Regions from separate parts of the Streptomyces sp. NPDC025784 genome, predicted to be linked through region 1. Evidence: predicted binding sites of a transcription regulator. Region 1 holds the regulator's gene; each other region holds the start of a gene.

Region 1 (10,313 bases):
AGCGCACGTTCACATGCTGCCGTTCGAGCTCCTTGGTGGCGGTCCTGTCGGTCGTGTACGCCACTGCCGCCGGGCTCAGCCCGTCCCCCGGGTCGCAGGCGGCCACGCCGAAGATCCCGGCCGCCGCGAACCCGGTCGCCAGCAGTACCCGTCGACGCCCCGCCCGGCGCCCTGTACGCCTCAAAACCCCCATGAACGGCAGCGTGCCACTCTCCCGGCGGCCGCGGTAGACCGCATGCGGACACTGCGCGGACTGCACCGCCCGTCCGTGCGATTCCGGTTCGAGCACCCGCGCCGGGGCCGAACGCGCGGGCGAACGCGGGTACTTCCTCCGGGGACGTCAGCCCAGGAGGAGCAGCCACTCCTGGAGCTCCACCAGGTTCCCCTCGGGGTCCTTGAGATGGGCGACGCGCATCCGCTCGGTCATGGGGGCCGGGCCGTGCAGGATCGTCGCGCCGCGCGAGGTGATCTGCTCGCAGTACGCGTCCAGGTCGTCCACCCGCAGCACGACCAGCGAACGGTGACCGGTCGCCACATCGCCCAGCTCACCGAGGACCTCGGCCATCATCGAGCGGTCCTGTATGGCGATGCCCGCCGAGCCGGTGGCGGGGCTGAACTTCTCGTAGGGGCCCTCGGCCGAGCCCGACTGGGGCTTGAGGCCGAGGACGTCCGCGTAGAAGTGGTAGCAGGCGGCGAAGTCGGAGACGAGCAGCCGTACTTGGGCGAGTTCCAAGACGATCCCCCGTGCGTGTCAGGACCAGCGGCCGGTGCGTGCCAGCAGCAGCGCCGTCGCCACCGTCCCGGCGGTCGATGTGCGCAGAACGGTACGCCCCAGGTGGAACGTCCGCGCCCCCGCCCCGGTGAAGAGCTCGACCTCCTCGGGCGAGATCCCGCCCTCGGGTCCCACCACCAGCACGATCTCCCCGTCTGCGGGCAGTTCCGCCGTGGCGAACGGCTCGGTGCCCAGCTCCGTGTCCTCGTGCAGTACCGCCGCCAGATCGGCTTTGGCGAGAAGTGCGGCAACCTGCTTGGTCGTCATCGCGTCCGCGACGTCGGGGAAGCGGACCCGGCGGGACTGCTTGCCGGCCTCCCGGGCCGTGGCCCGCCACTTGGCGAGCGACTTCGCCCCGCGGTCGCCCTTCCACTGGGTGATGCAGCGGGAGGCGGCCCAAGGGACGATCGCGTCCACACCGGTCTCCGTCATGGTCTCGACGGCGAGTTCCCCCCGGTCGCCCTTGGGGAGGGCCTGTACGACGGTGATGCGCGGCTCCTCCGCGGGCTCCTCGCTGACCGAGTCCATCCGGACGACCAGCCGGTCCTTGCCCTCGGTGTCGAGCACCACGCACTCCGCGTAGCGTCCGGCCCCGTCGGTGAGGACGACGTCCTCACCGGGGCGCAGCCGCTTCACCGAAACGGCGTGCCGGCCCTCGGGGCCGTCGAGGACATAGCGTCCGTCGCCGCCCGCGTCGAAGTGCTCGACCACGAACACCGGTGCCGTCATCGGCCCGCACCCGCTTCCTCGTCCGGGAACGCCGACGTGTCCGGGCCCGGCAGGCCCGACAGCCCGTGCGCCGCCGACAACGCTGTCCGGGCGGCGGCGAGTTCGGCGCTCAGCACCTCCACCAGCCGTGCGGCGGGCAGCTCCCGCGCCATGCGGTGGCCCTGGCCGGCCCACAGCGCCATGCCCTGCGCGTCGCCCGCCCGGGCAGCCGCCTTGCGCAGCGGCGAGGTCAGATGGTGGACCTCGGGGTAGGCGGCGGGCGCGTACGGCCCGTGCTCGCGCAGGAACCGGTTGACGAGTCCGCGCGCGGGGCGGCCGGAGAACGCCCGTGTCAGCTCCGTACGGACGTAGAGCGGGTTGGTCAGCGCCTGCTTGTGCACGGCGTTCGCGCCGGACTCGTGGGTGGCGAGGAACGCGGTGCCGAGCTGGCCGGCGCTCGCGCCGGCCGCGAGGGCGGCGGCGATCTGGCTGCCGCGCATGATGCCGCCGGCCGCGACGATCGGGATCCGCACGGTCTCCCGGACCTGCGCGATCAGCGAGAGCAGGCCGATGCCGGTGCCGTCCGTCTCCGGGTTGTCGCGGTGGGTGCCCTGGTGGCCGCCCGCCTCGACGCCCTGCACGACGACGGCGTCGGCGCCCGCCCGCTGCACCGCGAGGGCCTCGTCGGCCGTGGTCGCGGCGATCAGGGTGAGGGTGCCGACGCGGGCGAGGGACTCCAGGACCTCGGGGGCGGGGCAGCCGAAGTGGAAGGAGACCACCGGCACCGGGTTGTCGAGGAGGACGGCGAGCTTGGCGTCGTAGCCGTCGTCGCGGCCGCTGTCCGGGTCACCGAGCTCGGTCTCGTACCAGGCGGCCTCTCCGGCGAGCTGGTTGGCGTACACCTCGACGGCCGACCGGTCCGCGTACTCGGGCTGCGGCATGAAGAGGTTCACGCCGAAGGGCTGGGCCGTGAGTCCGCGCAGCTGCTTGATCTCCTGGTACATGCCGTCGGCGGTCTTGTACCCGGCGGCCAGGAAACCGAGTCCGCCGGCCTCGGACACCGCCGCCGCGAGCTGCGGCACGGAGACGCCGCCCGCCATGGGGGCCTGCACGATCGGCAGCGGGAAGAGATCGGTCAGCGCGGAGGACATGACCGCATGTTGTCACGTCCCCCGTACAAGTCCGAATCCACCCTTCCGCCTGTCCGGAACCGGCCGGAAGGGCACCTGGTCAGCGCCCTCCGCGGCTCCGGCCCCGGCTCTCGACGGTCGCGTCAGCGGCCGTTGAACGCGTCCTTCAGACGCGAGAACAGACCCTGCTGGCCGGGCTGGAACTGCCCGATGGGCCGCTCCTCGCCGCGCAGCTTCGCCAGTTCGCGCAGCAGCCGCTCCTGCTCGGGGTCGAGCTTGGTCGGCGTGGTGACCTCGACATGCACGATCAGGTCGCCGCGGCCGCCGCCGCGCAGGTGCGTGACGCCCCGCCCGTGCAGCGGGATCGACTGCCCGGACTGCGTGCCCGGACGGATGTCGACCTCCTCCAGGCCGTCGAGCGTCTCCAGCGGCACCTTCGTGCCGAGGGACGCCGCGGTCATCGGGATGGTGACCGTGCAGTGCAGGTCGTCGCCGCGCCGCTGGAAGACGTTGTGCGGCAGTTCGTGGATCTCCACGTACAGGTCGCCGGCGGGGCCGCCGCCGGGGCCGACCTCGCCCTCGCCCGCGAGCTGGATCCGGGTGCCGTTGTCGACACCGGCCGGGATCTTCACCGTGAGGGTGCGCCGGGAGCGCACCCGGCCGTCGCCCGCGCACTCGGGGCACGGGGTCGGGACGACGGTGCCGAAGCCCTGGCACTGCGGGCAGGGGCGGGAGGTCATGACCTGGCCCAGGAAGGACCGGGTGACCTGGGAGACCTCACCACGGCCGCGGCACATGTCGCAGGTCTGCGCGGAGGTGCCCGGAGCGGCGCCCTCGCCGTTGCAGGTGGCGCAGACCACGGCCGTGTCGACCTGGATGTCCTTCGTGGTACCGAAGGCCGCCTCGTCCAGCTCGATCTCCAGACGGATCATGGCGTCCTGGCCCCGACGGGTGCGCGAGCGCGGTCCGCGCTGCGACGCCGTGCCGAAGAAGGCGTCCATGATGTCCGAGAAGTTCCCGAAGCCGCCGGCGCCGAAGCCGCCGGCGCCACCGCCGCCCGCCTGGGACAGCGGGTCGCCACCGAGGTCGTAGACCTGCTTCTTCTGCGGGTCCGACAACACCTCGTAGGCGGCGTTGATCTCCTTGAACCGCTCCTGCGTCTTCGGATCGGGGTTGACGTCCGGATGCAGCTCGCGCGCGAGCCTCCGGAACGCCTTCTTGATCTCGTCCTGGGAAGCGTCGCGGCGCACGCCGAGCACGGCGTAGTAGTCCGTGGCCACTTACGACTCCGCCAGGATCTGTCCGACGTACCGTGCCACCGCTCGTACCGCTCCCATCGTTCCCGGGTAATCCATGCGGGTCGGGCCGACCACGCCGAGTTTGGCTACTGCCTCGCCGCCCGAACCGTAGCCGACGGAGACCACGGACGTGGAGTTGAGTCCCTCATGGGCGTTCTCGTGACCGATCCGCACGGTCATGCCCGAATCCTTCGCCTCACCAAGCAACTTGAGGAGCACGACCTGCTCCTCCAGCGCTTCGAGCACCGGCCGGATGGTGAGAGGGAAGTCATGTCCGAAGCGGGTGAGATTGGCGGTACCGCCGATCATCAGCCGCTCCTCGGTCTCCTCGACGAGTGTCTCCAGGAGGGTGGAGAGCACCGTGGCGACCGTACCGCGGTCCTCGGGCTCCTCGAACGCCTCCGGAAGATCCTGCACCAGTTGCGGGACGTCCGCGAAACGGCGGCCCGCGACCCGGCTGTTGAGTCGCGCCCGCAGGTCCGCGAGCGACGTCTCGCCGAACGGCGCGGGGCAGTCGATCATGCGCTGTTCGACCCGCCCGGTGTCCGTGATCAGCACGAGCATGACACGCGCCGGGGCGAGCGACAGGAGCTCCACGTGCCGCACGGTGGAGCGGGTCAGGGACGGGTACTGCACGACGGCGACCTGCCGGGTGAGCTGCGCGAGCAGCCGCACGGTCCGGGCCACGACGTCGTCGAGGTCGACGGCGCCGTCGAGGAAGTTCTGGATGGCCCGCCGCTCGGGTGCCGTCATCGGCTTGACCCCGGCGAGCTTGTCGACGAAGAGCCGGTAGCCCTTGTCGGTGGGGATGCGCCCGGCGCTGGTGTGCGGCTGGGCGATGTACCCCTCGTCCTCCAGCGCCGCCATGTCGTTGCGCACGGTCGCGGGCGAGACGCCGAGCCGGTGGCGCTCGGTGAGCGCCTTGGAACCGACCGGCTCCTCGGTGCCCACGTAGTCCTGGACGATGGCGCGCAGCACTTCGAGCCTGCGTTCACTGAGCATCGCGCACACCTCCAGAAGTCGGCTCCGTGGTCCTCGTGGCCCCTGGCCTGGCACTCAGCGCACGCGAGTGCCAGCGTTCCCCGGCCCAGTGTACGGCTGTGAGGTACGGCCCGGGCAAGGGCCGGCCTGCGATGTCGTGCTCACCACGTCCGCACGGCTAGCGTCTCCGTATGAGCGTGACTTGGGAAGAGCCGGGGTGGGAAAGGCTGACGCCCCGGGTCGGACGACGGCGGCTTCCGGTCTGGGACTGCACCGTCGGGCTCGTGGTGGGCGAGGACGCCGCGCTCGTGATCGACGCCGGGTCGAGCCTCGGTGAGGGCGCACGGCTGCGCGCCGAGGCGCTGCGGCTGCTCGGGCCCGGTCGCAGAGTGACGCACCTCGCACTCACGCACCCGCACTTCGACCACGTCTTCGGGGCGGCCGCGTTCTCGGGGGTGGAGGTGTTCGGCGCGGTCGGGCTGGACGCCGTCCTCGCGCACGGGCGTGCGGAACTGCGCGCCGACGCGGTGCGCCACGGCCTCGGACCGAGCGCGGCGGCCGAGGCGGCGGACCTTCTGGTGCACCCCCGGCACGCGGTGTCCGGCGAGCGGACGCTCGACCTCGGCGGCGTCCAGGTCCTGCTGGCGAACGTGGGCCCGGGACACACCGCGCACGATCTGGCGGTCCTGGTCCCCGGCGGGCCGGGCGGACCGGAGACCGTCTTCTGCGGCGATCTGGTGGAGGAGTCGGGCGAACCCCAGGCCGGTCCCGACGCTATTCCCTCACACTGGCCGGCCGCCCTGGACCGGCTGCTCGACCTGGGCGGCGAGGAGGCGGTGTACGTGCCCGGTCACGGAGCGACGGTGGACGCGGCGTTCGTGCGTGCCCAGCGGGACGCGCTGGCGGCGCGTTTCGGCGTGTCGTAGCGATCTCCCCCGCACCGCCCCGCCGCTTCTCCTATCGTCATCCGAATGCGCCAGTACTCTCCGGACCTGACTCCGCCGTGGAAGAAGCCCAAGCCCGTGCCGGAGGTCGCGGCGGACCCCGGTCTGGTGGTCGAGGAGCCCGGTACCGGTTTCTGCGGTGCCGTGATCCGCTGCGAGGCGGGCACGGTCACCCTGGAGGACCGCTTCGGCAAGCACCGGGTGTTCCCGCTGGAGCCGCGCGGCTTCCTGCTGGAGGGGCGGGTGGTGACGCTCGTACGACCGTCGTCGGCGCCGGCCCGCCCGTCCCGCACGGCGTCCGGTTCGGTGGCCGTGCCCGGTGCGCGGGCCCGGGTCGCCCGCGCGGGCCGCATCTACGTGGAGGGCCGCCACGACGCCGAGCTCGTCGAGAAGGTGTGGGGCGACGACCTGCGCGTCGAGGGCGTCGTCGTCGAGTACCTGGAGGGCGTCGACGACCTCCCCTCCATCGTCGAGGACTTCGGTCCCGGCCCCGACGCCCGGCTGGGCGTCCTGGTCGACCACCTGGTGCCCGGCACGAAGGAGTCCCGCATCGCCGAGGCGGTCACCAGCGACCACGCCCTGGTGCTCGGCCACCCGTACATCGACATCTGGGAGGCCGTGAAGCCGTCGGCCGTGGGCATCGCGGGCTGGCCCCGGATCCCGCACGGCCAGGACTGGAAGACGGGCGTGTGCCGGGCCCTGGGCTGGCCGGAGAACACCGGCGCGGCCTGGCAGCACATCCTGTCCCGGGTGCGCTCCTACAAGGACCTGGAGCCGGAACTCCTGGGCCGCGTGGAGGAGTTGATCGACTTCGTCACGGCGCCGGAATGACGGCCCTGCCGCCGGTTCCACGGGTGCGGCGCCGGTGACCCTTGAGGTCCGGGGCCCCCTCGTAGCCGGACTTCATCCGCTCCGCGCCGAGCCAGAGGTCCGGCGCCCAGCGCCGACAGGCCGTCACCACCGCGTGCCGGCCGCCGGCGGGCCGGACGGAGACGCGGTAGCGCAGCCGGGGCAGGCCGGGCCGTGGCGGCTCGCCGTCGCGCACGAACAACCACAGCAGCGGGGCGTCGCGGTCGATCTCGTCCTTCGGGCAGAGCTCGAGGGTGTACAGCGGCGGGGCGGCCTGGACGCCTACTCCGGCGAGCGAGTCCCACGGCACGGTGGCGGACCGTCCGCGCCGGGTGACGTGGACGCCGGTGGCGTCCACGGTGACGCGCTGGTTCCAGACGAGCCGCACGCCCCGCCCGTGGAGGAGGAGACCCCAGCCGACCAGCGCGACGAGCACGACGGCGATCACCTCGCGCACGACGGCGACGGCCCCGTGCCCGTGCTCGGGCAGGAGGGCCGGCACGGCCCAGGCGCAGGCCGACACCATGACGAGCGCCGCGGCCAGCCGCCGGCGGACCAGCACACCGGCACGGTGGACCACCACCGAGTCGCCGATCTCGACGGTCTCGAACACGAGGGGGTCGGGCGTGCCACGTGCCGCCGTGCCGGTCCGCTCCTGGTGGCCCGCGTGATCCGGCCCGCCCAGGTACGACATCGGCTGTTCCCGGCGGCCGAACCACAGCCCGGGCGCCCACTGCCGGAAGGCCTTCTCGTACGCCTTGTGGGAGTCGCCCACGTCGATGCGGTAGCGCAGCCGGGGCAGTCCCGGCCCGAGCGGCTCCGTGTCGCGGACGAACTTCCACAGCAGCGGATCGTCGCGGTCGATCTCGTCCTTCGGGCAGAGCTCGACCGTGAAGACGACCGTCTTGCTGCCGCGAGCCCAGTGGATGCCCGCGCCGGCCAGGGAGTCCCAGCGGATCAGCGCCATCTCCTTGCCCCGCATCCACCAGAAACCGGTCGAGTCGAAGGCGGTGATCCAATGGCGGGCCCGCCAGCGGGAGACGAGCAGAATCACTCCGGCGACACCCATCGCCACCAGCATCCCGAGCGGTATCCAGCCGGCCCCGATCCCGTCGTGCTCGACGGCGATCCACACCCCCATCACACCGCCGGCGATCAGCACCAGCCCGATCGGCAGCGACATGAGCAGCCGCCGCAGCCCGTACCGGAGGACGGTCGCGTCCTCGTCGGGCCATCCACCAGAGATCATGGCCGCGGACTGTACGCGAACAATTGTTCAGTCCACCAGATCCCTGACGACAGCGTCCGCGAGCAGCCGCCCGCGCAGCGTGAGCACCGCCCGGCCGTCCTCGTACGGACCGGCTTCGAGGAGCCCGTCGGACAGGGCCCGGCGGGAGGCCGCGAGGCCGTCGGGGCGCAGCAGGGACAGCGGGCAGCCCTCGCGCAGCCGCAGTTCGAGCAGGATCCGCTCGACGCGGCGGTCCTCGTCGGCGAGGAGCTCGCGCCCGGCCCCCGGTGACCTGCCGCCGGCCAGCGCCGCCGCGTACGCCCCCGGGTGCTTCACGTTCCACCAGCGGACGCCGCCGACGTGGCTGTGGGCGCCGGGGCCCGCGCCCCACCAGTCGGCGCCGCGCCAGTACAGCTCGTTGTGCAGGCAGCGACCGGCCTCGGAGGTGGCCCAGTTCGACACCTCGTACCACTCGAAGCCCGCCGCCGACATCACCTCGTCCGCGATGAGATACCGGTCCGCGTGCACGTCGTCGTCCGTCATCGGGACCTCGCCGCGGCGGATGCGGCGGGCGAGCTGGGTGCCCTCCTCGACGATCAGGGCGTACGCGGAGACGTGGTCGGGCCCGGCGCCGAGCGCCGCGTCGAGCGAGGCGCGCCAGTCGTCGTCGGACTCCCCCGGGGTGCCGTAGATCAGGTCGAGGTTCACGTGCTCGAAGCCCGCCGCGCGCGCCTCGGCGACGCAGGCCTCGGGGCGGCCGGGGGTGTGCGTGCGGTCGAGCACCTTCAGCACGTGCTGCCGGGCGCTCTGCATGCCGAAGGAGATCCGGTTGAAGCCCCCGGCGCGCAGGGTCGCCAGGTACTCCGGGCCGACCGACTCCGGGTTCGCCTCCGTGGTGATCTCCGCGTCGTCCGCGAGCCCGAACTCGTCGCGGATCGCCCCCAGCATCCGCACGAGGTCGTCGGCGGCCAGCAGGGTGGGCGTGCCGCCGCCCACGAAGACCGTGCGCACCGGGCGCGGGTCGTCGCCGAGCACCTTGCGGGCGAGTCGGACCTCGTCGATCAGCGTCGACGCGTAGTTGTCCCGGGAGGCGAGCACGCCTCCGGTGCCCCGCAGCTCGGTCGCCGTGTACGTGTTGAAGTCGCAGTAGCCGCAGCGGGTCGCGCAGTACGGGACGTGCAGGTAGAACCCGAGGGGCCGCTCGGCCGCCCCGGCCAGGGCATGCGCGGGCAACGCCCCGTCGTCGGGGACGGGCTCACCGTCGGGAAGTGCGGAAGGCATGCGTTCCATTGTCCAGCACGGCCGGGGGTTCCGGATTCCGGTCCGCGGGCGGCGGGCTCCGCACGCACGGGTGCTCGGCATCCCACCCACGGCGAGGACGCCTCAGCCCACCCGGCGACGGGGACGCTCCAGCCCACCCGCCGACGGAGAGGCAACAGCCCGTCCGGCGCTTGCGGACGAGGCCGTCCAGGCCGATCAGGGGAGCTCGACAGCGCCCCCGCACACACCACCCGGTGACGAGGCCGTCCAGGCCGATCAGGGGGCCGGGGGCGGAGCCCCCGGGGACGGCCAGGGACTACTCGGCCTGAAGCACGAGCAGCGCCATGTCGTCCTCCGAAGGCCCCGTCCCGAACTCGTGCACCAGCCTGCGGATACGTTCCGCGATCAGCTCCGCGGTCAGCCCCGCACACCCCGCGAGAGCCTCTGCCAGACCGTCGTCGTCGTCGAACTGGCTGGCACCGCTGCGCCGCTCCGTCACCCCGTCCGTGACGCACAGCAGGCTGTCGCCGGGGTGCAGCTCGAAGGTCTCGGAGGTGTACGCGGCGTCCTCGACGACACCGAGCAGGGTCTGCGGCCGGGCCACCTCCCGTACATCCCCGTCGGGCCCCAGCAGCAGCGGCAGCGGATGCCCGGCGGACGCCAGCGTGCAGCGCACCCCGCCGTCGAAGGGGACGAGCTCGCCGTAGAGCATGGACAGGAAGCGTGTCTGCGGGCCGAGGTCCGCGCCGAGCCCGGGCCCGCCCGCGGCCACGAGCGCCCGGGCCGCCGCGTCCGCCGCCTCCGTCGCGTCGTCGAGCAGGAGCTGATTGAGCCGGTCGAGGACGTCCGCGACGTGGTAGCCCTCACGGGCCAGCAACCGCAGCCACGGCCGGGCCAGCCCGATCACCACGGCGGCCTCGGGCCCCTTGCCCTGGACGTCGCCGACGGCGAAGCACCAGCGGCCGTCGCCGGCCGGGAACAGGTCGTAGAAGTCGCCGCTGGGCCCGCCCTTGTCGAGCGGCTCGTACACCAGGGCGCTGCGCACGCCGGGGATCTCGGCGACCGCTCCGGGCAGCAGACCGCGCTGGAGGACCCGGCTGATGGTGGCCTGGCGCGCGTACTGGCGGGCCGCTCCGATGGCGA
Region 2 (10,313 bases), on a different contig from region 1:
CCCGGACGACATCGACGACGACCTGCTCCGCCTCGTCTTCACCGCATGCCATCCGGTCCTCTCCGCCGAGGCCCGTATCGCGCTCACCCTGCGTCTCCTGGGCGGCCTGACGACCGCCGAGATCGCCCGTGCCTACCTCACGTCCGAGGCGACGGTCGCCCAGCGCATCGTGCGCGCCAAGCGGACGCTGGCGGCGAAGGGCGTCGCCTTCGAGGTCCCGTACGGCCCCGAACGGGAGGCCCGGCTGGGGTCGGTCCTGGAGATCATCTACCTGGTCTTCAACGAGGGCTACGCGGCCACGGCGGGCGACGACCTGCTGCGCCCCGCCCTGTGCGAGGACGCCCTGCGGCTGGCGCGCGTGCTCGCCGAGCTGATGCCCAAGGAGCCCGAGGTGCACGCGCTCGCCGCCCTGCTGGAGCTCCAGGCGTCCCGCACACCCGCCCGTACCTCCGTCTCGGGCGAACCGGTCCTGCTCAGGGACCAGAACCGCCGCCGCTGGAACCGCATGCTGATCCGCCGCGGCTTCACCGCGCTGGGCCGGGCCAACGCCGTGGCCGTGGGCAGCCCGGGCCCGTACGCGCTCCAGGCCGCCATCGCCGCCTGCCACGCGCAGGCGTACGCGTACGAGGACACGGACTGGGGACAGATCGCCACCCTCTACGCCCTGCTGGCGGCCCGTACGCCGTCCCCGGTGGTCGAGCTGAACCGTGCCGTCGCCGTCTCGATGGCCGAGGGGCCCGGCCCCGCCCTGGAGATCGTCGACGCCCTCTGCGGTGAACCCGCCCTGCGCGACTACCACTTGCTGCCCAGCGTGCGCGGCGATCTGCTGGCCCGGCTCGGCCGCACGGAGCAGGCGCGGGCGGAGTTCGAGCGGGCGGCCGCGCTGGCGCGCAACGAACGGGAGCGGGAGCTGCTGGCGGCCCGGGCACGTGAGCTGGGCGGGGCGTGAGCGTTCCCGCCGTAACTCCATTCCCAAGGTGATCAGCGACGGCTTACAGTTGCGCCGCTGCCGTACACGGGCGTGACGCTCTTCGTTCGCCCCGAAGACCCCTGAGGGACACGGTCCGGCAGCCCATCGCTACCTGGGGGGTACACCCATGAGGACTTCCGCGCGCCACAGACTCGTGGCGCTCACCGCGGTGACGGCGCTCGCCGCCGGCACCGCGACCGCGCTGGCGCCCGGAGCGGCGGCCGACGTCACCGGATGGCCGGCGACCGACGGCAGGATCGCCGTGGCCGGCGACGGCATCATGTCGGTGGACGTCACCGGCAACGACGAGAAGCGCATCTCCAACGGCTCCGACGACGAGTCGCCCGCGTGGTCGCCCGACGGCAGCCGCGTGGTCTTCGAGGACGCCGGATCACTGCAGACCATCGGCGTCACCGGCAGCACCCGGACGACGGTCTACGAAGGTGCCGACAGCGGCCCCTCGGCGTCGCACCCGACGTACTGGACCTACGGCCGCGAGATCGTCTACTCCGCGGCGAGCAAGCTGTACTCCATTCCCGCCGACGGCGGCACCCCGGTCCGGCTGTCGGCCTCCGGCGGATGCGACACCCTGCCGAGCGGCGACGCGGTCGGAAGACGTCTCGTCTTCCAGCGCAACGGCGGCTCGTGCACCACCAAGACGCCGTCGGTCGTGCTCTACGACGCGGCGACGAAGACGCAGACCACGCTCGTCGCGAACGGCGGCTCGCCCGCCCTCTCGCCCGACGGCACCAAGGTCGCGTTCGTGCGCGCCGTCGACGGTCACCGCCAGCTGTTCTCCGTCAACACCGACGGCACGGGCGAGCGCCGCCTGACCGACGACGACGGCGACTACGACACCCCCTCCTGGGCGCCCGCGAGCGACCGGCTCGTCGTGCACTTCGACCGGCCCACCAGCGGCGGCCGCCAGGAGAGCAACGTCGTCATGACGATCACCGCGGACGCGGTGACGGAGGGCGAGCCCTTCCCGTGGGGCGGCCGTTCGCCCGCCTGGCAGCCGCTCCGCAAGAACACCGTCGTCCGGGTCTGGGGTGCCGACGTCTACGGCAGCAACATCGCCGGCTCCCGCTGGACCTGGAACACGGTCGGCCAGAGCGAGGCGGGGCTGATGAACGCCTCGTCCGCCGTCCTGGTCTCCCGGGACAGCCAGTCGTACGCGCTCACGGCGCCCGCCCTCGCGGGCAAGAAGCACGGACCGGTCCTGCTGACGCCCTCGACCTCGGTCTCCTCGGCCGTGCAGGCGGAGCTGAAGCGCGTGCTCAAGCCCGGCGCCACGGTCTACCTGGTCGGTGGCACGTCGATCCTCAGCAGCGCGGTCGCCTCGAAGGTCTCCGCGCTGGGCTTCACCCCGAAGCGGCTGGCGGGGACCTCGCGCTACTCGACCTCGGTCGCCGTCGCGAAGTCCGTCACCAGCGCTCCCCAGTACGTGTTCCTGGCGACCGGCACCGACTACCACTCGGCGCTCGCCGCCGCGTCCGCCGCGGGCTCCCTCGGGACCGGCGGCAAGGCCGTCGTCGTGCTCAACGACGGGAACTCGCTGACCTCGTCGGTGAAGTCGTACCTGAACGGCCTCGACCCGGACGACACCTACATGATCCCGGTCGGCGCCTCGGCGAAGTACGCGCTCACCCACACGTCCTTCTCCAACTGGCCCTCCCGGTACACCTACTACCCGGTGACCGCGTCCACCAACGAGGGCACCGCGGCCGCGCTGGCCGCGATGTGGTGGCGCGCGCCGAGCAGCGCGGCGCTGGCGTCCACGGACAGCTGGCGCGGCGGTGCCACCGCGGGCGCCGCGATGAACGTGTTCGGGCCGCTGCTGTGGACGGACGTCACCGCCCTCTCCGCCGACACCAGGTCCTACCTGGTCAAGGGCGCCGCGAACCTGGGCGGTCTGGCGGTCTTCGGCGGCACCGGCTCGGTGTCGACGGCGGCACTGAACTCCGCGGGCGCGGCGATCAGCGCGAGCGGCAGCCAGTGGACGTACATGCCGGACTACAACGGCCTCGCCCCGCAGGCGAGTTCGTTCTCCTCGGCCACGGTCGGCGGGCCGGCCGCGGGTGCTCCGACGGTGCGCACCGGCACGGCGCCGCAACCTGTCGCCGCGCCGGACCTCGCTCCGCTCAGCAGCCGCCACCAGCAGTAGGCGGCCGGGCGGGTGCCCCCACCAGCATGGTCGGGGCACCCGCCACCCGCGTCAGGAACACCGTCGCGGAAGCGGGCCCCTGCGGCTTCACCTTCCGCCGCAGCTCCTCCGGCTCGACGGCCGAGCCCCGCTTCTTGACCGTCAGCACACCGACCTCGCGCTCCCGCAGCAACGCCTTCAGGCGCTTGACGTTGAAGGGCAGCAGGTCGGTGATCTCGTAGGCGGAGGCGTACGGCGTCGGGCGCAGCTCGTCCGCCGTGACGTAGGCGATGGTCTCGTCGATCAGGCCGCCGTCGAGGTCCTCGGCCACCTCCGCGACCAGGTGTGCGCGGATGACGGCGCCGTCGGGCTCGTACAGGTAGCGGCCGACCGGACGCACAGCGGGATCGGGCAGGCCCCGTCCGCGCAGTTCGCGCGGGCCGGGCAGCAGGGTGGCCCGCACCAGCCCCGGCTCGGTGCCGAACCACAGCACCGCCTCCTTCACGTCCCCGCCGTCGGAGATCCACTCGGCCTCGGCCTCGGCGGGCACCGTCTCGTGCGGGATGCCGGGGGCGATCTTCAAGGCGGCCAGCGGCGCCTTCGTCGCGGTCTCGACCGCCCAGGACAGCGGCGGCGAGTAGGCCTCCGGGTCGAAGATCCGGCCCCGGCCGCCACGCCGTGCCGGGTCCACGAAGACCGCCTCGTACGCGGAGGTGTCGACGGCGGTGACATCCGCCTCGCTCACCTCGATCAGCTCCGAGAGCCCCAGCGCGTCCGCGTTCGCGCGGGCGACCGCCGCGGTCAGCGGGTCGCGGTCGACGGCGAGGACCCGGATGCCGGCGCGGGCCAGCGCGATCGCGTCGCCGCCGATCCCGCAGCACAGGTCGGCCACGGAGCGGATGCCCAGCTCCTGGAACCGCCGCGCGCGGTGGGCCGCCACGCTCGTCCGCGTCGACTGCTCGACCCCGTTCGGGGTGAAGAACATCCGCTCCGCGTCCTCGGCTCCGAACTTCGCCGTGGCCCGCTGCCGCAGCCGCTCCTGCCCGAGGGCGGCGGAGACCAGCTCGGCCGGGTGCTCGCGGCGCAGCCGGGTGGCCACGGCCAGTTCCCGCGCCGGTTCGGTGCCGCGGACCTCGTCGAGCAGGGCGCGGCCCTCGGGGGTGAGGAGGGAGGCGAAGGAGACGTCGTTCACCGGCCCATTGTGGGCCAGTCGGTGGATGCTGCGCGTCCGGCAGTGGGGCCGCGGTGGTGTCGGGGCCTCGTGAGCGGCTCGCGCTGGGAAGATCCCGCACCATGCGATCAGTGCGACAAAACGATAAAAACGCCGCAATGTGGGCCGGTGTTCGCGGCGGTCTTGCCGTGCTCGCCCTCACCGCTCTCGCCTCCGGCTGCTCCGGCGAGGAATCCGGCGTCAAGGGGACCCCCGGCCAGCCGAAGGTCAAGGCGTCCCCTGCCGCCGGCTCCTATGCCGACCGGGTGAGCAACACCCAGGCCGAGCGCGTCGCCGCCGCCGCGCGCTGGGGCCTGGACAGGGCGCCGCTCGTGCCCCCGGCGCCGCCCGCCACGAAGCCGGTGATCAAGGCCCGTGACGGGTTCGAGGTCGACGGCCAGGAGGAGGAGGGACTGCCCCCGGTCTTCACCACCGTCCCCACCAAGGACAAGGTCGTCTTCCTCACCATCGACGACGGCGAGGAGAAGGACCCGAAGTTCCTGCGGATGATGAGCGACCTGAAGATCCCGTACACCGCCTTCCTCAGCAACTACCTGATCAAGGACGACTACGGGTACTTCCGCGAGATGCGCGACCGTGGTGTCAGCCTCAACAATCACACGCTGCACCACCCGTACCTCCCCGGGCTGTCGTACGACGAGCAGACGGAGGAGATCTGCGGCATGCAGGCCATCATGACGAAGCAGTTCGGCAAGCGCCCGACGCTCTTCCGGCCGCCCTACGGCAACTACAACGGCGACACCCTGCGCGCCGCCAAGTCCTGCGGCATCAAGTACGCCCCGATCTGGGACGAGGAGGTCTACGTCGACCACTGGGAGTACCGCGAGGACGACCGCGACCTGCACCCCGGCGACATCGTCCTGACCCACTTCCGGGGCCGCGCCGACTGGGACGGCACGATGACCGACATGGTCCGCCGCTTCCTGAAGAAGGTCACGGACAAGGGGTACGCGGTGGCGCGCCTGGAGGACTACCTGTGAGGCTCCGGGCGCGGCGCCCGGCGCGCCCGCGGCCACCGCACCCGGCGCGGCGCGGGATGCGCGCGCTCGGTGCCGGACTGCTCGCCGCCGTGCTGCTCACCGGCTGCGCCCAGTCCGTCGACCCCATCGAGCGGCTGGGCAAGAAGGCGGCGCAGAAGGTACGGCCCCGGGAGGCGGCGTACCGCCGCTGGGGCCTCGCCACCCCGCTCGCCCGCCCGCCGCGCCCGCCCGCCCGGACCGTCGCGCGCCCCGCCGGCCCCGGACTGCCACCCGTCGTGGACCACGTCTCCACCCACGACCGAGTGGTCTTCCTGACCTACGACGACGGCGCCGAGCGTGATCCGCGCTTCGTCGACATGGTCCGTGAACTGCGGCTGCCGGTCAGCATGTTCCTCACGGACACCGTCGTCGGGCCTGGGTACGGGGACTTCGCCCGGCTCCGCGCGGTCGGCGTGAGCGTGCAGAACCACACCCTCGACCACGCCTCCCTGCGCGGCCTGCCCTATGTCGGCCAGCGCGCCGAGATCTGCGGCCAGCAGGACAAGCTCAAACAGCGCTTCGGCATCCGACCCCGGCTGCTGCGGCCCCCGTACGGCACCTACGACCACACCACGCTGCGCGCCGCCGCCGACTGCGGGGTCGCCGCCGTCGTGCTGTGGCGGGCCTCCATGCGGGCGGAAGGACTGAGGTACGAGCAGGGGCACGAGCTGCGGCCGGGCGACATCGTCCTGGCCCGGCCGGAGGACACCGGCGGAGTGACGCTCATCGACTCCACGACCCGCCTGCTGCGCCGTATCCAGGCGCAGGGATTCACGGTGGCCCGGCTGGAGGACTACCTCTGAGCTCCGCCTCAGGGACGGGGGAGCGGACGTGAACGCGCGCGGACGTGCGCCGAGGTTTTGCGGACATGTAAGCGCCGCGTTGGCACTCCGCTTGACCGAGTGCTAATCGCAGTCATAGTCTCGGCCCTGGCACTCCCCCCTGGAGAGTGCCAATAGCGACGGGCAGGTCCGGCACCCGCGACGACGGATCGACCTGGTCGCCACCTCAGACAGTTAACCCCGTGAGATCTCCGAAGGGGGAGGTCGGATCGTGACGACCGCCAGCTCCAAGGTTGCCATCAAGCCGCTCGAGGACCGCATTGTGGTCCAGCCGCTGGACGCCGAGCAGACCACGGCCTCTGGCCTGGTCATTCCGGACACCGCCAAGGAGAAGCCCCAGGAGGGCGTCGTCCTGGCCGTGGGCCCGGGCCGCATCGAGGACGGAAAGCGCGTCGAGCTCGACGTCACCGTCGGCGATGTCGTGCTGTACAGCAAGTACGGCGGCACCGAGGTGAAGTACAACGGCGAGGAGTACCTCGTCCTCTCGGCCCGCGACGTGCTCGCGATCGTCGAGAAGTAATTCACCCAGAATTGCAGTGAACTGCGCCCCTGGCCCCCGCGACGTCAACAAGCCGGGCGCCGGGGGCGCCGTTCGTTTCTCCCAGTTTTCCGAGAGGGCTGAACCGCTCCTATGGCGAAGATCCTGAAGTTCGACGAGGACGCCCGTCGCGCCCTTGAGCGCGGCGTCAACAAGCTTGCCGACACGGTCAAGGTGACGATCGGCCCCAAGGGCCGCAACGTCGTCATCGACAAGAAGTTCGGCGCCCCCACCATCACCAACGACGGTGTCACCATCGCCCGCGAGGTCGAGGTCGAGGACCCGTACGAGAACCTCGGCGCCCAGCTGGTGAAGGAGGTGGCGACCAAGACCAACGACATCGCGGGTGACGGTACGACCACCGCCACCGTGCTCGCCCAGGCGCTCGTGCGCGAGGGCCTGAAGAACGTCGCCGCGGGCGCCTCCCCGGCGCTGCTGAAGCGGGGCATCGACGCGGCCGTCAAGGCCGTCTCCGACGACCTGCTCGCCACCGCGCGCCCGATCGACGAGAAGTCCGACATCGCCGCCGTCGCCGCGCTGTCCGCCCAGGACCAGCAGGTCGGCGAGCTCATCGCCGAGGCGATGGACAAGGTCGGCAAGGACGGTGTCATCACCGTCGAGGAGTCCAACACCTTCGGTCTGGAGCTGGACTTCACCGAGGGCATGGCCTTCGACAAGGGCTACCTGTCGCCGTACTTCGTGACGGACCAGGAGCGCATGGAGGCCGTCCTCGAGGACCCGTACATCCTCATCCACCAGGGCAAGGTCAGCTCCATCCAGGACCTGCTGCCGCTGCTGGAGAAGGTCATCCAGTCCAACGCCTCCAAGCCGCTGCTGATCATCGCCGAGGACGTCGAGGGCGAGGCCCTCTCCACCCTCGTCGTGAACAAGATCCGTGGCACCTTCAACGCCGTCGCGGTGAAGGCCCCCGGCTTCGGTGACCGCCGCAAGGCCATGCTCGGCGACATCGCCACCCTCACCGGTGGTCAGGTCATCGCCGAGGAGGTCGGCCTCAAGCTCGACCAGGTCGGCCTGGACGTGCTGGGCACCGCCCGCCGCGTGACCGTCACCAAGGACGACACCACGATCGTCGACGGTGGCGGCAGCTCCGACGAGGTCGTCGGCCGCGTCAACCAGATCAAGGCCGAGATCGAGAACACCGACTCCGACTGGGACCGCGAGAAGCTCCAGGAGCGCCTCGCGAAGCTGGCCGGCGGCGTGTGCGTCATCAAGGTCGGTGCCGCCACCGAGGTCGAGCTCAAGGAGAAGAAGCACCGTCTGGAGGACGCCATCTCCGCGACCCGCGCCGCGGTCGAGGAGGGCATCGTCTCCGGTGGTGGCTCCGCGCTCGTCCACGCCGTGAAGGTCCTCGAGGACAACCTCGGCAAGACCGGCGACGAGGCCACGGGTGTCTCGGTCGTCCGCCGCGCCGCCGTCGAGCCGCTGCGCTGGATCGCCGAGAACGCCGGCCTGGAGGGCTACGTCATCACCTCCAAGGTCGCCGAGCTCGACAAGGGCCAGGGCTTCAACGCCGCGACCGGCGAGTACGGCGACCTGGTCAAGGCCGGCGTCATCGACCCGGTCAAGGTCACCCGCTCCGCCCTGGAGAACGCCGCCTCCATCGCCTCCCTGCTCCTGACGACCGAGACCCTGGTCGTCGAGAAGCCGGCCGAGGAGGAGGCCGACGCGGGCCACGGCCACGGCCACGGGCACGCCCACTGAGGCAACGCGCCGCACGGCGTGACGCCCCCGGCGTGACGTCGAGCAGTGCCTCGCGGAGGCCCCCGTTCCCGACAGGGAGCGGGGGCCTCCCGCGTTTCCGTTCGCCGGCCCCACCGGGGCCGGAGCCTCGCGTGGGCCGCGCGAGGTGTTCCGGGGGCCGCGGCTCCCTAGGTCTCCAGTGCGTCGAGCGCGCCGAGCTGGGCCATCAGTCCCAGCCGGTCGTACTGCCACCAGCCCTCGGCGATCTTCCCGTCCTCCTGGCAGCGGAAGACGGTCGTCCCCGTCATGGTGACCGTCGTCCCGCTCGGGGGGATCCCCATGAAGTCGCCGGTGTGGGTGCCGTTCCAGGTCCACCGCGTGCAGACGCGGTCGCCCTGGGCCAGCTGGTCGTCCACGGTGAAGGAGAAGTCGAACCCGCCCCGCCACATCTCGATCTCGCGCCGCATGGCGTCGAGGCCCAGGTTGTCCTGCTCGTTGGCGGGATCGTGGTCGTGGTAGTGCTCGACCATCAGGTCGTTGAGCGGCGGCAGGTCGCCCGCGGTGGCCACCGTGTCGAAGAACCGGCGGATGGTGGCCTCGTACAGCTGCTCGTCACGGATCACGTCCAGGTCCGTGAACGTCGGTGTCTCGTCGCAGAGGGCGACCATCTCCTGGAAGATCCTGTCGGTCTCCGGCAGGTTCGAGTTCCGCACCGCCTCCTCGTACGAGGCGAACTCCACGATCTCGATGAAGTGGGACGCGTCGGACCGGTCCTTGCCGATGACGCTGTGCGTCGCGGTCCGCTTCCCCCGGGTCTGCTCGACCCAGGTGTCCATCAGCCGGTTCATCTCGTCGAACCGGCTCGTCTTGCAGTCGATCAGTTGCACGAATGTCATGGCGCAGCCTCCCGGCCCACGTGGTCCGGATGAATGCGTCCATTTTAGTGAAGATCCCCCTCAACTGTCGTGGTTGAAGGGGATATCACCCGAGGGTGCGGACAGGCCCTAACGGCCCCGCCCAGCTCACTGCGGCCCGTACTTCCGCCCCGTCCTCGACGAGATCCCGCCGAGCAGCGCCCGCGGCGTCACCTTCACCACGCCCATCAGCGCCTTGTACCGCGGGTCCGGGATCGACAACGACTTGCCCCGGGCGAGGTCCGCGAGCGCCGCCGCCACCAGCTTGTCCGCGTCGAGCCACATCCACTTCGGGATGTTGTCCGTGCCCATCCCGGCGCGCTGGTGGAACTCGGTGCGCACGAAGCCGGGACACAGCGCCATCAGCCGCACGCCGCTGCCCGCGAGGTCCCGCGCCGCGCCCTGCGTGAACTGCACGACCCACGCCTTCGACGCGCCGTACGTGCCACGCGGCACGAACGCGGCCACCGAGGCGACGTTGACGACTCCGCCCCGGCCGCGCTCCCGCATCACCTCGGTCGCCGCCGACGTCAGCCGGAGCACCGCCTCGCAGTGCACCTTGAGCATCTTGAGCTCGTCCGCCATCGATACGTCCAGATAGCGGCCCTTGTTGCCGAAGCCCGCGTTGTTGACCAGGAGGTCGACCGGGTTCCTCCGGTCGCCGAGGCGCGTGGCGACCGCGTCGATGCCGCCGTCGGACGCCAGGTCCGCCGTCAGCACCTCCGCCTCGATGCCGTGCCGGTCGTGCAGTTCGGTGGCCTGCTCCTGCAGTCGCTTCGTGTCGCGCGCCACCAGAACGAGGTTGTGCCCGTCAGCCGCCAGGCGCCGCGCGAAGGCGGCACCGATCCCCGCGGTCGATCCCGTAATCAGAGCCGTTGTCATGGCGCAAGGTTAGTGACCTGGCCAGGCGTCCGGCGCCCGCCGCCGTCCAACGCTCGGCCACGCCCGAAGAGTT
Region 3 (10,313 bases), on a different contig from region 1:
GTCGACGTACTCGCCGGTCGCGGCGTTCAGACCGTGGCCGACGGCCAGGTTGCGCACCTTCTCGACGACGACGCCGCCCTCGAGGCCGCCGTTGACGGCGATCTGCTTGAGCGGGGCCTCCAGCGCGAGCTTCACGGCGTTGGCGCCGGTCGCCTCGTCACCGTCGAGCTCCAGCTTCTCGAACACCTGGGAGGCCTGGAGCAGGGCCACGCCACCACCGGCGACGATGCCCTCCTCGACGGCCGCCTTCGCGTTGCGAACGGCGTCCTCGATGCGGTGCTTACGCTCCTTGAGCTCGACCTCGGTGGCGGCACCGGCCTTGATGACGGCCACGCCGCCGGCCAGCTTCGCCAGACGCTCCTGGAGCTTCTCGCGGTCGTAGTCCGAGTCGGAGTTCTCGATCTCGGCACGGATCTGGTTGACCCGGCCGGCGACCTGGTCGGCAGAGCCGGCGCCGTCGACGATCGTGGTCTCGTCCTTGGTGATGACGACCTTGCGGGCACGGCCCAGCAGGTCCAGACCCGCGTTCTCCAGCTTGAGGCCGACCTCCTCGGAGATGACCTCGCCGCCCGTGAGGATGGCGATGTCGCCGAGCATGGCCTTGCGGCGGTCACCGAAGCCCGGAGCCTTGACGGCGACGGACTTGAAGGTGCCACGGATCTTGTTGACGACCAGGGTCGACAGGGCCTCGCCCTCGACGTCCTCGGCGATGATCAGCAGCGGCTTGCCGCCCTGCATGACCTTCTCGAGGAGCGGGAGCAGGTCCTTGACGTTGCTGATCTTCGAGTTGGCGATCAGGATGTACGGGTCGTCGAGGACGGCCTCCATACGCTCCATGTCGGTGGCGAAGTACGCCGAGATGTAGCCCTTGTCGAAGCGCATACCCTCGGTGAGCTCCAGCTCCAGACCGAAGGTCTGGGACTCCTCGACGGTGATGACGCCTTCCTTGCCGACCTTGTCCATCGCCTCGGCGATGAGCTCGCCGATCTGGGTGTCGGCGGCGGAGATGGAGGCCGTGGAAGCGATCTGCTCCTTGGTCTCGACATCCTTCGCCTGCTCCAGCAGCGCGCCGGAGACGGCCTCGACGGCCTTCTCGATGCCGCGCTTGAGGGCCATCGGGTTGGCGCCGGCGGCGACGTTGCGCAGGCCCTCGCGGACCAGGGCCTGGGCGAGGACGGTCGCGGTCGTCGTACCGTCACCGGCGACGTCGTCGGTCTTCTTCGCGACTTCCTTGACCAGCTCGGCGCCGATCTTCTCGTACGGGTCCTCCAGCTCGATCTCCTTGGCGATGGACACACCATCGTTGGTGATCGTGGGGGCGCCCCACTTCTTCTCAAGGACGACGTTGCGGCCCTTGGGGCCGAGGGTCACCTTGACGGCGTCGGCGAGCTGGTTCATACCGCGCTCAAGGCCGCGCCGTGCCTCCTCGTCGAACGCGATGATCTTGGCCATGTGAAGTGGTCCTCCCGGACTGGGGTGGAAAGCTCACAGGACCGCGCTGGCGCCCGCGACGGACGGCCTGCCTGCCTCGTGGTTCCTTGCCCCACCCGGCCTGCGGGCCTCACCGACCCGGTCCTTCGTTGTCACTCTCACCTTCAGAGTGCTAACGCCAATGATTAGCACTCGCCCCTGTCGAGTGCAAGCGGCTCCAGCGGATCCCCAGGTGAACACGGGGGCGCACGGGAGCGGACCACGGGACGGCCCCCGGACCGCGGACAGACCGAAGGGCCCGTACCCCATGGGGATACGAGCCCTTCGTCACGTCGAACAATCAGTCGGCGCGTGCTTCAGCCGGCAGCCAAACGGACCATGTCCGCCTGCGGCCCCTTCTGACCCTGCGAGATCTCGAACTCGACCCGCTGGCCCTCTTCAAGGGTGCGGTAACCGTCCATCTGAATCGCGCTGTAGTGGACGAATACATCCGCACCACCGTCGACCGCGATGAAGCCGTACCCCTTCTCCGCGTTGAACCACTTGACGGTGCCCTGAGCCATGCCTAACTCCCCTATTACTGGCCCTTGCACAGATCCACACTTCGCGGATCCGGGTCAGACCTCACCCCCCAACGGTTGGGGGTGTGCGCCGGAACGCGTCGACCGCGGCTGAATGTATCTGCCCAACTGCCGTCTGCAACAGGTCAATCGGACGAGAATTCTGGGCACGGCCGATCGGGAATATGCGGAGAATGTGCGAAGATTCAGGGCAAGTCGGGCCCCGTAAATGCCATAAACGGCTCAAAAAGGCGGGGCACTTTGGCTACTTCTTGTCGGGTGCCGCACAGGTACTCATATGCGTCCGGCATGAAATGCCAAGCGGGTTCCCCAACTGTACCGTGCTCAACCATGCAGAATTGCCCCCTCCGTTTCTCTCACGGAGGGGGCAATTCGATGAACTCTCGGTGATGGGCATTACCCTCGGTAACGATCTCACTCTCGGTGACGGCAGTCCGCGGGACTCGCGCCCGGCCGCCGGCACGTCACCGCCCGGGCGTCAGCCTCCGGCGACGGCCGGGATGATCGAGACGCCCGCACCGTCCGGCGTCGCCGTCTCGAGACCCTGCTCGAACCGCACGTCGTCGTCGTTGACATAGACGTTGACGAAGCGGCGCAGCTTGCCCTGGTCGTCCAGGACCCGCGCGGAGATGCCCGTGTGGTTGTTCTCCAGGTCGGCGATGACCTCGGCGAGGGTCGCGCCCTCGGCGCTCACCTCGGCCAGGCCGCCGGTGTAGGTACGCAGGATGGTGGGGATGCGGACGTTGACGCTCATGATGCGAGGCCAGCCTCTCGGAAGGAGTCCAGGTTCGGGCGGATGGTCGCGGTCAGGCCGGTGTCCGAGGCCACCGCGTCCAGGGTCTTGAGGCCGTCGCCGGTGTTCAGCACGACCGTGGTCAGGGCCGGGTCGAGCAGACCGTTCTCGATCAGCTTGCGGGTGACGCCGACGGTCACACCACCGGCCGTCTCCGCGAAGATGCCCTCGGTGCGCGCCAGCAGCTTGATCGCGTCGACGATCTGCTCGTCGTTCACGTCCTCCACGGCACCGCCGGTGCGCCGCGCGATGTCGAGCACGTACGGGCCGTCGGCCGGGTTGCCGATGGCCAGCGACTTGGCGATGGTGTCCGGCTTCTGCGGGCGGACGACGTCCTGCCCGGCCTTGTAGGCGACGGAGACCGGCGAGCAGCCCTCGGCCTGGGCGCCGAAGATCTTGTACGGCTTGTCCTCGACGAGGCCGAGCTTGATCAGCTCCTGGAGACCCTTGTCGATCTTCGTGAGCTGGGAGCCGGAGGCGATCGGGACGACCAGCTGGTCCGGGAGCTTCCAGCCGAGCTGCTCGCAGATCTCGAACGCGAGGGTCTTGGAGCCCTCCGCGTAGTACGGGCGCAGGTTGACGTTGACGAAGCCCCAGCCCTCGCCGGCCGGGTCGCCGATCAGCTCGGAGCAGAAGCGGTTCACGTCGTCGTAGTTGCCCTGGATGCCGACGAGTTCGCCGCCGTAGACCGCGGCCATGACGACCTTGCCCTGCTCCAGGTCGTGCGGGATGAACACGCAGGAGCGGAAGCCGGCACGGGCCGCGGCGGCGCCGACGGCGCCGGCGAGGTTGCCGGTGGAGGAGCAGGACAGCGTGGTGAAGCCGAAGGCGCGGGCGGCCTCCAGGGCCTGCGCGACGACGCGGTCCTTGAAGGAGTGCGTCGGGTTGCCGGAGTCGTCCTTCACGTAGAGGCCGCCGGTCACGCCCAGTTCGCGGGCGAGGTTGTCGGCCTTGACGAGCTTGGTCCAGCCGGGGTTGATGTTCGGCTTCTCGGCGACGTCCGCGGGGACGGGCAGCAGGGGGGCGTAGCGCCAGATGTTCGCGGGGCCCGCTTCGATGCGCTTGCGGAGTTCCTCGGTGTCGTAGGCCGAGTAGTCGTACGCGATCTCCAGCGGGCCGAAACACTCCTCGCAGGCGAAGACCGGGCCGAGGGGCACGCGGTGGCCGCACTCCCGGCACGAGAGGGCGGCGGCGGGACCGAGGTCGACGGAGTTCGTGGTGGTTGCAACTGTCTGCGCAGCCATGGAGGCGAGGCCCTTTCTCCTCATCTTCCTCACGACGCATCTCGCCGTGAGACGGATTTGGCACCTTCCCAAGCCGGGAGCCTCGCGGTGCGATCGAGACGTCGATCGGTACGAGACCGGCTGGAGGGTTGCCGGGGCTTCATCGGGCCGTATCCCTCTGCCCCTCTGGATGAGCGGTATTTGATTGTTTGACTATTGAACTGCTTACGCGCCGACGATCCAGGACATGCGATGGTCACCCGCGTTGTTCAAGACTGTAACCGACGGCCAGGACAGTTGAACCTGTCGTCCGAACCGCGAGACGGCCCTAGCCGATCAGCCGCTGCCACGGCGGGCATGCCGATGAGAGCATGTGATCAAACAGTGAGGAGCCGCAGACTGTGCTGGAAGAAGTTGAGCGCTGGCTGGGCACACGCTCCTGGTCCGTGTCCGATCGCCCGCTCCACAAGCTCATGGCCGCGAAACGCGCCACCGGTTCGACGGTCAGCGTGGTCCTGCCCGCCCTCGACGAGGAGGAGACGGTCGGCGACATCGTCGCGATCATCCGCCACGACCTGATGGAACAGGTCCCCCTCGTCGACGAGATCGTCGTCGTCGACTCCGGCTCCACGGACCGCACCTCCGAGGTCGCCGCCGCCGCGGGCGCGCGGGTCGTGCACCGCGACGACATCCTGCCGCGCATCCCGGCCGTGCCCGGCAAGGGCGAGGTGCTGTGGCGGTCGCTGCTCGTGACGAGCGGGGACATCATCTGCTTCATCGACGCCGATCTGAAGGAGTTCTCCTCGGACTTCGTCACCGGGATCGTCGGCCCGCTGCTCACCGAACCGGGTGTGGACCTCGTCAAGGCGATGTACGACCGGCCGCTGACCGTGTCCGACGGTTCCGCGTCCGGCGCGACGGCGGCCGGCCAGGGCGGCCGTGTCACCGAACTCATGGCCCGTCCCCTGCTCAACATGCACTGGCCGCAGCTCGCGGGCTTCGTCCAGCCGCTGGGCGGCGAGTACGCGGCCCGCCGCTCCCTGCTCGAACAGCTGCCGTTCCCCGTCGGGTACGGCGTCGAACTGGGCATGCTCGTCGACGCGCTGCACCTGGTGGGTCTGGACGCCCTCGCCCAGGTCGACGTCGGCGTCCGCAAGCACCGCCACCAGGACGGCCAGGCGCTCGGCCGGATGGCCGCCGCCATCTACCGCACCGCACAGCTCCGGCTGGCCCGCGGGCACCTGGTCCGCCCGGCCCTCACCCAGTTCGAGCGGGGCGAGGACGGCTTCGAGCCGCGCACCTACTCCGTCGACACGGAGGAGCGGCCACCGATGGCGGACATCGCCGAATACCAGTCACGCAAAGTGGCATAGCCCCGGTCTGCGAAAACACGGAGTGACCGACTCCGCCGGTCGTATACGGCCTGTTCGTACCGTCGTCCGTACGTTTGAGCGTTTCCGGGCCGGGCTAGGTTGAGGCGTATGGCTTCCACGGCTTCTGCGCAGGGCGCTGCCCACCGCATTCTCGTCGCGTCCAACCGCGGCCCGGTCTCGTACGAGGTGCGCGAGGACGGTTCGCTGCACGCCAGGCGGGGAGGCGGCGGGCTGGTCTCCGGCCTCTCCGCGATCGGTCCGGACGCGGGCGCCCTGTGGGTGTGCTCGGCGCTCGGCGACGGCGACCGCGAGGCGGTGCGCCGCGGGGTCGCCGAGGAGGGCGTGCGCATGCTCGACATCGACGCCGAGGTGCACGCCGGCGCCTACAACGGCATCGCGAACTCGGTCCTCTGGTTCGTGCACCACATGCTCTACCAGACGCCCCTGGAGCCGGTCTTCGACGCGGAGTTCCGACGCCGGTGGGCCGCCTACGAGACGTACAACCGCGCGTTCGCCGAGGCCCTGGCCGACGCCGCGGCCGAGGGCGCCGTGGTGATCGTGCAGGACTACCACCTGTGTCTGGTGCCCGGCATGCTGCGCGAGCTGCGCCCGGACCTCAGGATCGGCCACTTCTCGCACACGCCCTGGGCCCCGCCGGAGTACTTCCGGATGCTGCCGGACGACGTCCGCGCCCAGCTGGTGTGGGGCATGCTCGGCGCCGACCGGCTCGGCTTCCTCACCTGGCGCTGGGCCCACGCCTTCATGATCTGCGCCGGACAGACCGACGGCGAGCGGATCTTCCCCAGCTGGCCGAGCGGCGACCCGCGCAGGGCCGTCGATCACACCCCGACCGGCCGCCCTCCGCTGCGGTCCACCGAGATCGGTGTGCACGGACTCGGCGCGGACGCGGACTTCCTGCGCCGGCGCGCGCACGAACCGGACGTCGACGAGCGGATGGCCGCGCTGCGCGAGCAGATCGGCGAGGGCCGCAGGACCATCGTGCGGGTCGACCGGACCGAACTGTCGAAGAACATCGTGCGCGGACTGCTGGCGTACCGGCAGCTGCTCGACGACCACCCCGAGTGGCACGAGCGCGTCGTGCACGTCGCCTTCGCGTACCCCTCGCGCCAGGACCTGGCCGTCTACCGCGACTACACCGCCGAGGTGCAGCGGCTCACCGAGGACATCAACTCCCGGTACGGGAAGCCGGGATGGACCCCGGTCGTGCTGCACGTCAAGGACGACTTCGCCCGGTCGCTGGCCGCCTACCGGCTCGCCGACGTGGCCCTCGTCAACCCGATCCGCGACGGCATGAACCTCGTCGCCAAGGAGGTCCCCGTCGTCTCCGACGAGGGCTGCGCGCTGGTGCTGTCCCGGGAGGCCGGCGCCTTCGAGGAGCTGCGCGAGGACGCGATCGAGATCAATCCCTTCGATGTGACCGGTACCGCGCGGGCGCTGCACGAGGCGCTGACCATGCCGGCCCACGAGCGGGCGGAGCGCACCAAGCGGCTGGCCGCCGCGGCGACCGCACTGCCGCCCTCCCGGTGGTTCCTGGAGCAGCTGCACGCGCTGGAGGCACTCGGCGGCACTCAGCCGAGCTGAGCCGCCAGCGCCGCCAGCAGACGTACGACGCCGCCCGGGCCGTCCACCACCGTGTCGGACCGGTCGGCCAGTTCGGCGACCTCGGAACTGCCGCTGCACACGAGAAGGCCGGGGACGCCGTCGGAGCGGAGCTTGTCGACCGCGGCGAACGCCGGCAGGTCGCCCAGGTCGTCACCCGCGTACAGCACGGACTCGGCGCCGATCTCACGGGCGTACTCCAGGAGCGCGACACCCTTGTCCATGCCCGGCGGGCGCAACTCCAGGACCATGCGGCCCGGTTCGACGATCAGGCCGTGCCGGGTCGCCAGGTCGGTCAGCGGCTCGCGCAGGGCCTCGAAGGCGGCCTGCGGATCGCTCGCGCGGCGGGTGTGCACGGCGACGGCGCGGCCCTTCTCCTCGATCCAGGTGCCCTGCCAGGCGCCGACCCGGTCGAGCACGCCGGGCAGCTCGGCCCGGACGGCGGCGACGCCGGGGTGCGGCGCGGGGGCGGTGACCGTGCCGCTCACCGCGTCCCAGCGCTCCGCGCCGTAGTGGCCGAGGACCACCAGGTGCTCCAGTCCCGGCACGTCCGCGAAGCCGCCCTTGCGCACCGCGACCCCGGCCGGGCGGCCCGTGATCACGGCGACGGAGGCGACCTTGGGGGCGAGCGCCGCGAGCGCGGGGACCGCGTCCGGGTGGGCGCGGGCCTGGTCCGGGTCGGGGACGATCGGGGCGAGTGTCCCGTCGAAGTCGAGGGCGATCAGGGCCCGGCCGGGCCGGGCGAGGATGGCGTCGAGGCCGTCGCGTCCCGCGGGGGTCGCGGGCGTCGGCAAGGAGTCCGGGGATTCCGTAGGGCTGCCCATGGGACGACCCTATCCACGGACGGGCGGGCTCACCCATGGCTGATCGCGACACGTCCGCGCCGGGCCCGGCCGTCGTGCCCCGCCCCACGGCCGCCCGCGGACCAGGGACCCCGCCCTCGGGGTCCTGTCCGGGCCGGGTCCGCGGGTTCAGCGCTCCGAGCGGCGGGAATCGCGCACCCGGCGGAGCCGGTTCACCGTGACCGGGTCGTGGGCCAGGGCGCGGGGGTCGTCCAGGAGGGCGTTGAGCAGCTGGTAGTAGCGGACCGGGGCCAGGCCCAGCTGCTCCCGCACCGCCCGCTCCTTCGCGCCGGGACCGGAGAAACCGCGCCGCTCCATGGCGAGAATTCCCCGCTCGCGGGCGCTGAGCTCATCCATGCCGTCCATGCACAGCACCGTAGCCCTCGGCACCGACACCGACGCCGAGACCGAGACCGAGACCGCCAGGGGATCCCCTAGCCCTGGCTCTGCGCCGCGCTGTCGGCCGTGGTCGCGGCGATCTGGAGCGAGCCGAGGATTCCGGCCGGGCTGCCCCCGGGGCTCACGGCCTTGGCGATCTGCTTCTTCACATCGGCGCTGACACCGGCCCAGGAGGTCTTGCCGACCGGGTAGAGCACGGCGGTGGGGAGCTCCTCCAGGAAGGGGGCGAGATCCTCGTCGTCCTTGTCCGCGGCCATGGTGTCGGACGCGGACGACGTCACCGGCAGCAGGTCGTACTCGTGGGAGAAGGCGAGCACGTTCTTGTCGTCGTAGACGTAGTCGAGGAAGTCGCCGACCTGCTCGCCGTGGCCGTTCTTCTTGAAGGCCATCATCCAGTCGGCGACGCCCATGGTGGCCTTGGCCCTGCCGTCGACGCCGGGCATCGGCACCATGCCGAACTTCACGCCCTTCGCGGCGGCCGTCTTCATCAGCGTGGGGTGCCCGCTGAGCATGCCGACCTCACCGCGGGTGAAGGCCGCGAACGCGTCCGCGCGGTTCAGCTTGGCAGGTGCGACGGGTCCGGTCAGGCCCTTGCCGACCAGTTCGTCCTTGAGCCAGTCGAACGTGTCGACGTTCTGCGGGGAGTCGATGGAGTACGTGCCGACGTCGTCGGTGTAGCCGTCGCCGCCGCTCAGCAGCCACTGCATCGTCTCGGCCTGCGCCTCCTCGGGGCCGAGGGGCAGCGCGTACGGGAACTTCACGCCCTTGGCCTTGAGCGCCCTGGCGTCGGCCGCGAGCTCGTCCCAGGTCTCCGGGGGCGTCAGTCCGGCCTGCGAGAACAGCGTCTTGTTGAAGAAGAGCAGGCGCGTGGAGGCCGCGAAGGGCATGCCGTACTGGGTCCGGTCCATCTCGCCCGCGTCGGTGAGCTGCGACTCGAAGTTGGCCTGGACGGGTATGGAGAGCACGTCGTCGACCTTGTAGAGCTGCCCCTTGGACGCGTAGTCGGCGTACGCACCGATCTGTGCCATGTCGGGTGCGTGGCCCGCCGCGACCATCTCCTTGACCTTGCGGTCCACGTCGGTCCAGGGGTAGACGCTGACCTCCACCTGGACCCCCGGGTGGCCGGCCTCGTACGCGTCGACCAGCTTGTCCCAGTACTTCTGGGAACTGTTGGCCTTGGAGTCGCCGTAGTCGGCGGCCACCAGTCTGAGCGTGACGTCCGAGGAGCCGCCCGGGCCGCCGCAGCCCGCGAGGGTCGCCGTCATGCCCAGGGCGCACGCCACCGCGATCAGTCCTGTCCTACGCCGCTGCACTGCGTTGCTCTCCCCAACCCCGGGACCGTCTCCGGCCGTCGCTTTGCTTCTGCGTCCGTTGCATCCGTCTCGGAATGCGGATACAAGGTCTACACCACGTGAGTGGACTAGACCTCTCCTGGGGTAAGGGGCGACACTGTCCCCCGTGAGACACGTCATCGCCCTCGATGTGGGCGGCACCGGGATGAAGGCCGCCCTCGTCGGCGCGGACGGCGAGCTGCTCCACCAGGCCCGCCGCGCGACCGGCCGGGAACGCGGTCCGGAGGCGGTCGTCGAGTCGATCCTCGGCTTCGCCGCCGAACTGCGCGCGCACGGCGAGGAGCAGTTCGGCCAACCCGCGGTGGCCGCCGGAGTCGCCGTCCCCGGCATCGTCGACGCCCGCAACGGCATCGCCGCCTACTCCGCGAACCTCGGCTGGCGCGACGTGCCGCTGCGCCGTCTGCTCGGCGACCGCCTCGGCGGCGTGCCCGTCGCCCTCGGGCACGACGTACGCACCGGCGGACTCGCGGAGGGACGCATCGGCGCGGGACAGGGCGCCGACCGTTTCTTCTTCGTCCCGCTGGGCACCGGCATCGCCGGGGCCATCGGCATCGACGGCGGCGTCGAGGAGGGCGCGCACGGCTTCGCGGGCGAGATCGGCCACATCGTCGTACGCCCCGGAGGGACCCCGTGTCCGTGCGGGCAGCGCGGCTGCCTGGAGCGCTTCGCCTCCGCGGCGGCCGTCAGCCAGGCCTGGGC

The links. Region 1 encodes HrcA, which represses chaperone genes, less so after heat shock. Its sites were predicted from a motif close to TTNGCACTCNGNNNNNCNGAGTGCNAA; they were not measured.
Region 2: the regulator HrcA is predicted to act here: its motif matches at 6,246-6,272, upstream of groES (co-chaperone GroES).
Region 3: the regulator HrcA is predicted to act here: its motif matches at 1,581-1,607, upstream of groL (chaperonin GroEL).

The regions. Positions count from the first base shown of each region.
Region 1 covers NZ_JBVHMN010000001.1:762,511-772,823, forward strand. Annotated here, with positions in the region: gene ACZ4IF_RS03365 (hypothetical protein) at 1-193, opposite strand, end outside; gene ACZ4IF_RS03370 (VOC family protein) at 341-733, opposite strand; gene ACZ4IF_RS03375 (16S rRNA (uracil(1498)-N(3))-methyltransferase) at 752-1,501, opposite strand; gene ACZ4IF_RS03380 (nitronate monooxygenase) at 1,498-2,631, opposite strand; gene dnaJ (molecular chaperone DnaJ) at 2,754-3,890, opposite strand; gene hrcA (heat-inducible transcriptional repressor HrcA) at 3,891-4,910, opposite strand; gene ACZ4IF_RS03395 (MBL fold metallo-hydrolase) at 5,081-5,815, shown strand; gene ACZ4IF_RS03400 (DUF3097 domain-containing protein) at 5,861-6,664, shown strand; gene ACZ4IF_RS03405 (hypothetical protein) at 6,648-7,931, opposite strand; gene hemW (radical SAM family heme chaperone HemW) at 7,959-9,191, opposite strand; gene ACZ4IF_RS03415 (SpoIIE family protein phosphatase) at 9,487-10,313, opposite strand, start outside.
Region 2 covers NZ_JBVHMN010000018.1:85,355-95,667, reverse strand. Annotated here, with positions in the region: gene ACZ4IF_RS33050 (RNA polymerase sigma factor) at 1-949, shown strand, start outside; gene ACZ4IF_RS33045 (cell wall-binding repeat-containing protein) at 1,098-3,134, shown strand; gene ACZ4IF_RS33040 (THUMP-like domain-containing protein) at 3,112-4,305, opposite strand; gene ACZ4IF_RS33035 (polysaccharide deacetylase family protein) at 4,443-5,324, shown strand; gene ACZ4IF_RS33030 (polysaccharide deacetylase family protein) at 5,381-6,166, shown strand; gene groES (co-chaperone GroES) at 6,417-6,725, shown strand; gene groL (chaperonin GroEL) at 6,837-8,465, shown strand; gene ACZ4IF_RS33015 (ester cyclase) at 8,633-9,340, opposite strand; gene ACZ4IF_RS33010 (SDR family NAD(P)-dependent oxidoreductase) at 9,467-10,240, opposite strand.
Region 3 covers NZ_JBVHMN010000007.1:147,091-157,403, reverse strand. Annotated here, with positions in the region: gene groL (chaperonin GroEL) at 1-1,452, opposite strand, end outside; gene ACZ4IF_RS18025 (cold-shock protein) at 1,788-1,994, opposite strand; gene ACZ4IF_RS18020 (MoaD/ThiS family protein) at 2,491-2,766, opposite strand; gene thrC (threonine synthase) at 2,763-4,049, opposite strand; SAM riboswitch class I at 4,067-4,225, opposite strand; gene ACZ4IF_RS18010 (glucosyl-3-phosphoglycerate synthase) at 4,430-5,401, shown strand; gene ACZ4IF_RS18005 (alpha,alpha-trehalose-phosphate synthase (UDP-forming)) at 5,510-7,003, shown strand; gene otsB (trehalose-phosphatase) at 6,991-7,845, opposite strand; gene ACZ4IF_RS17995 (DUF3263 domain-containing protein) at 7,993-8,220, opposite strand; gene ACZ4IF_RS17990 (ABC transporter substrate-binding protein) at 8,298-9,575, opposite strand; gene ACZ4IF_RS17985 (ROK family protein) at 9,721-10,313, shown strand, end outside.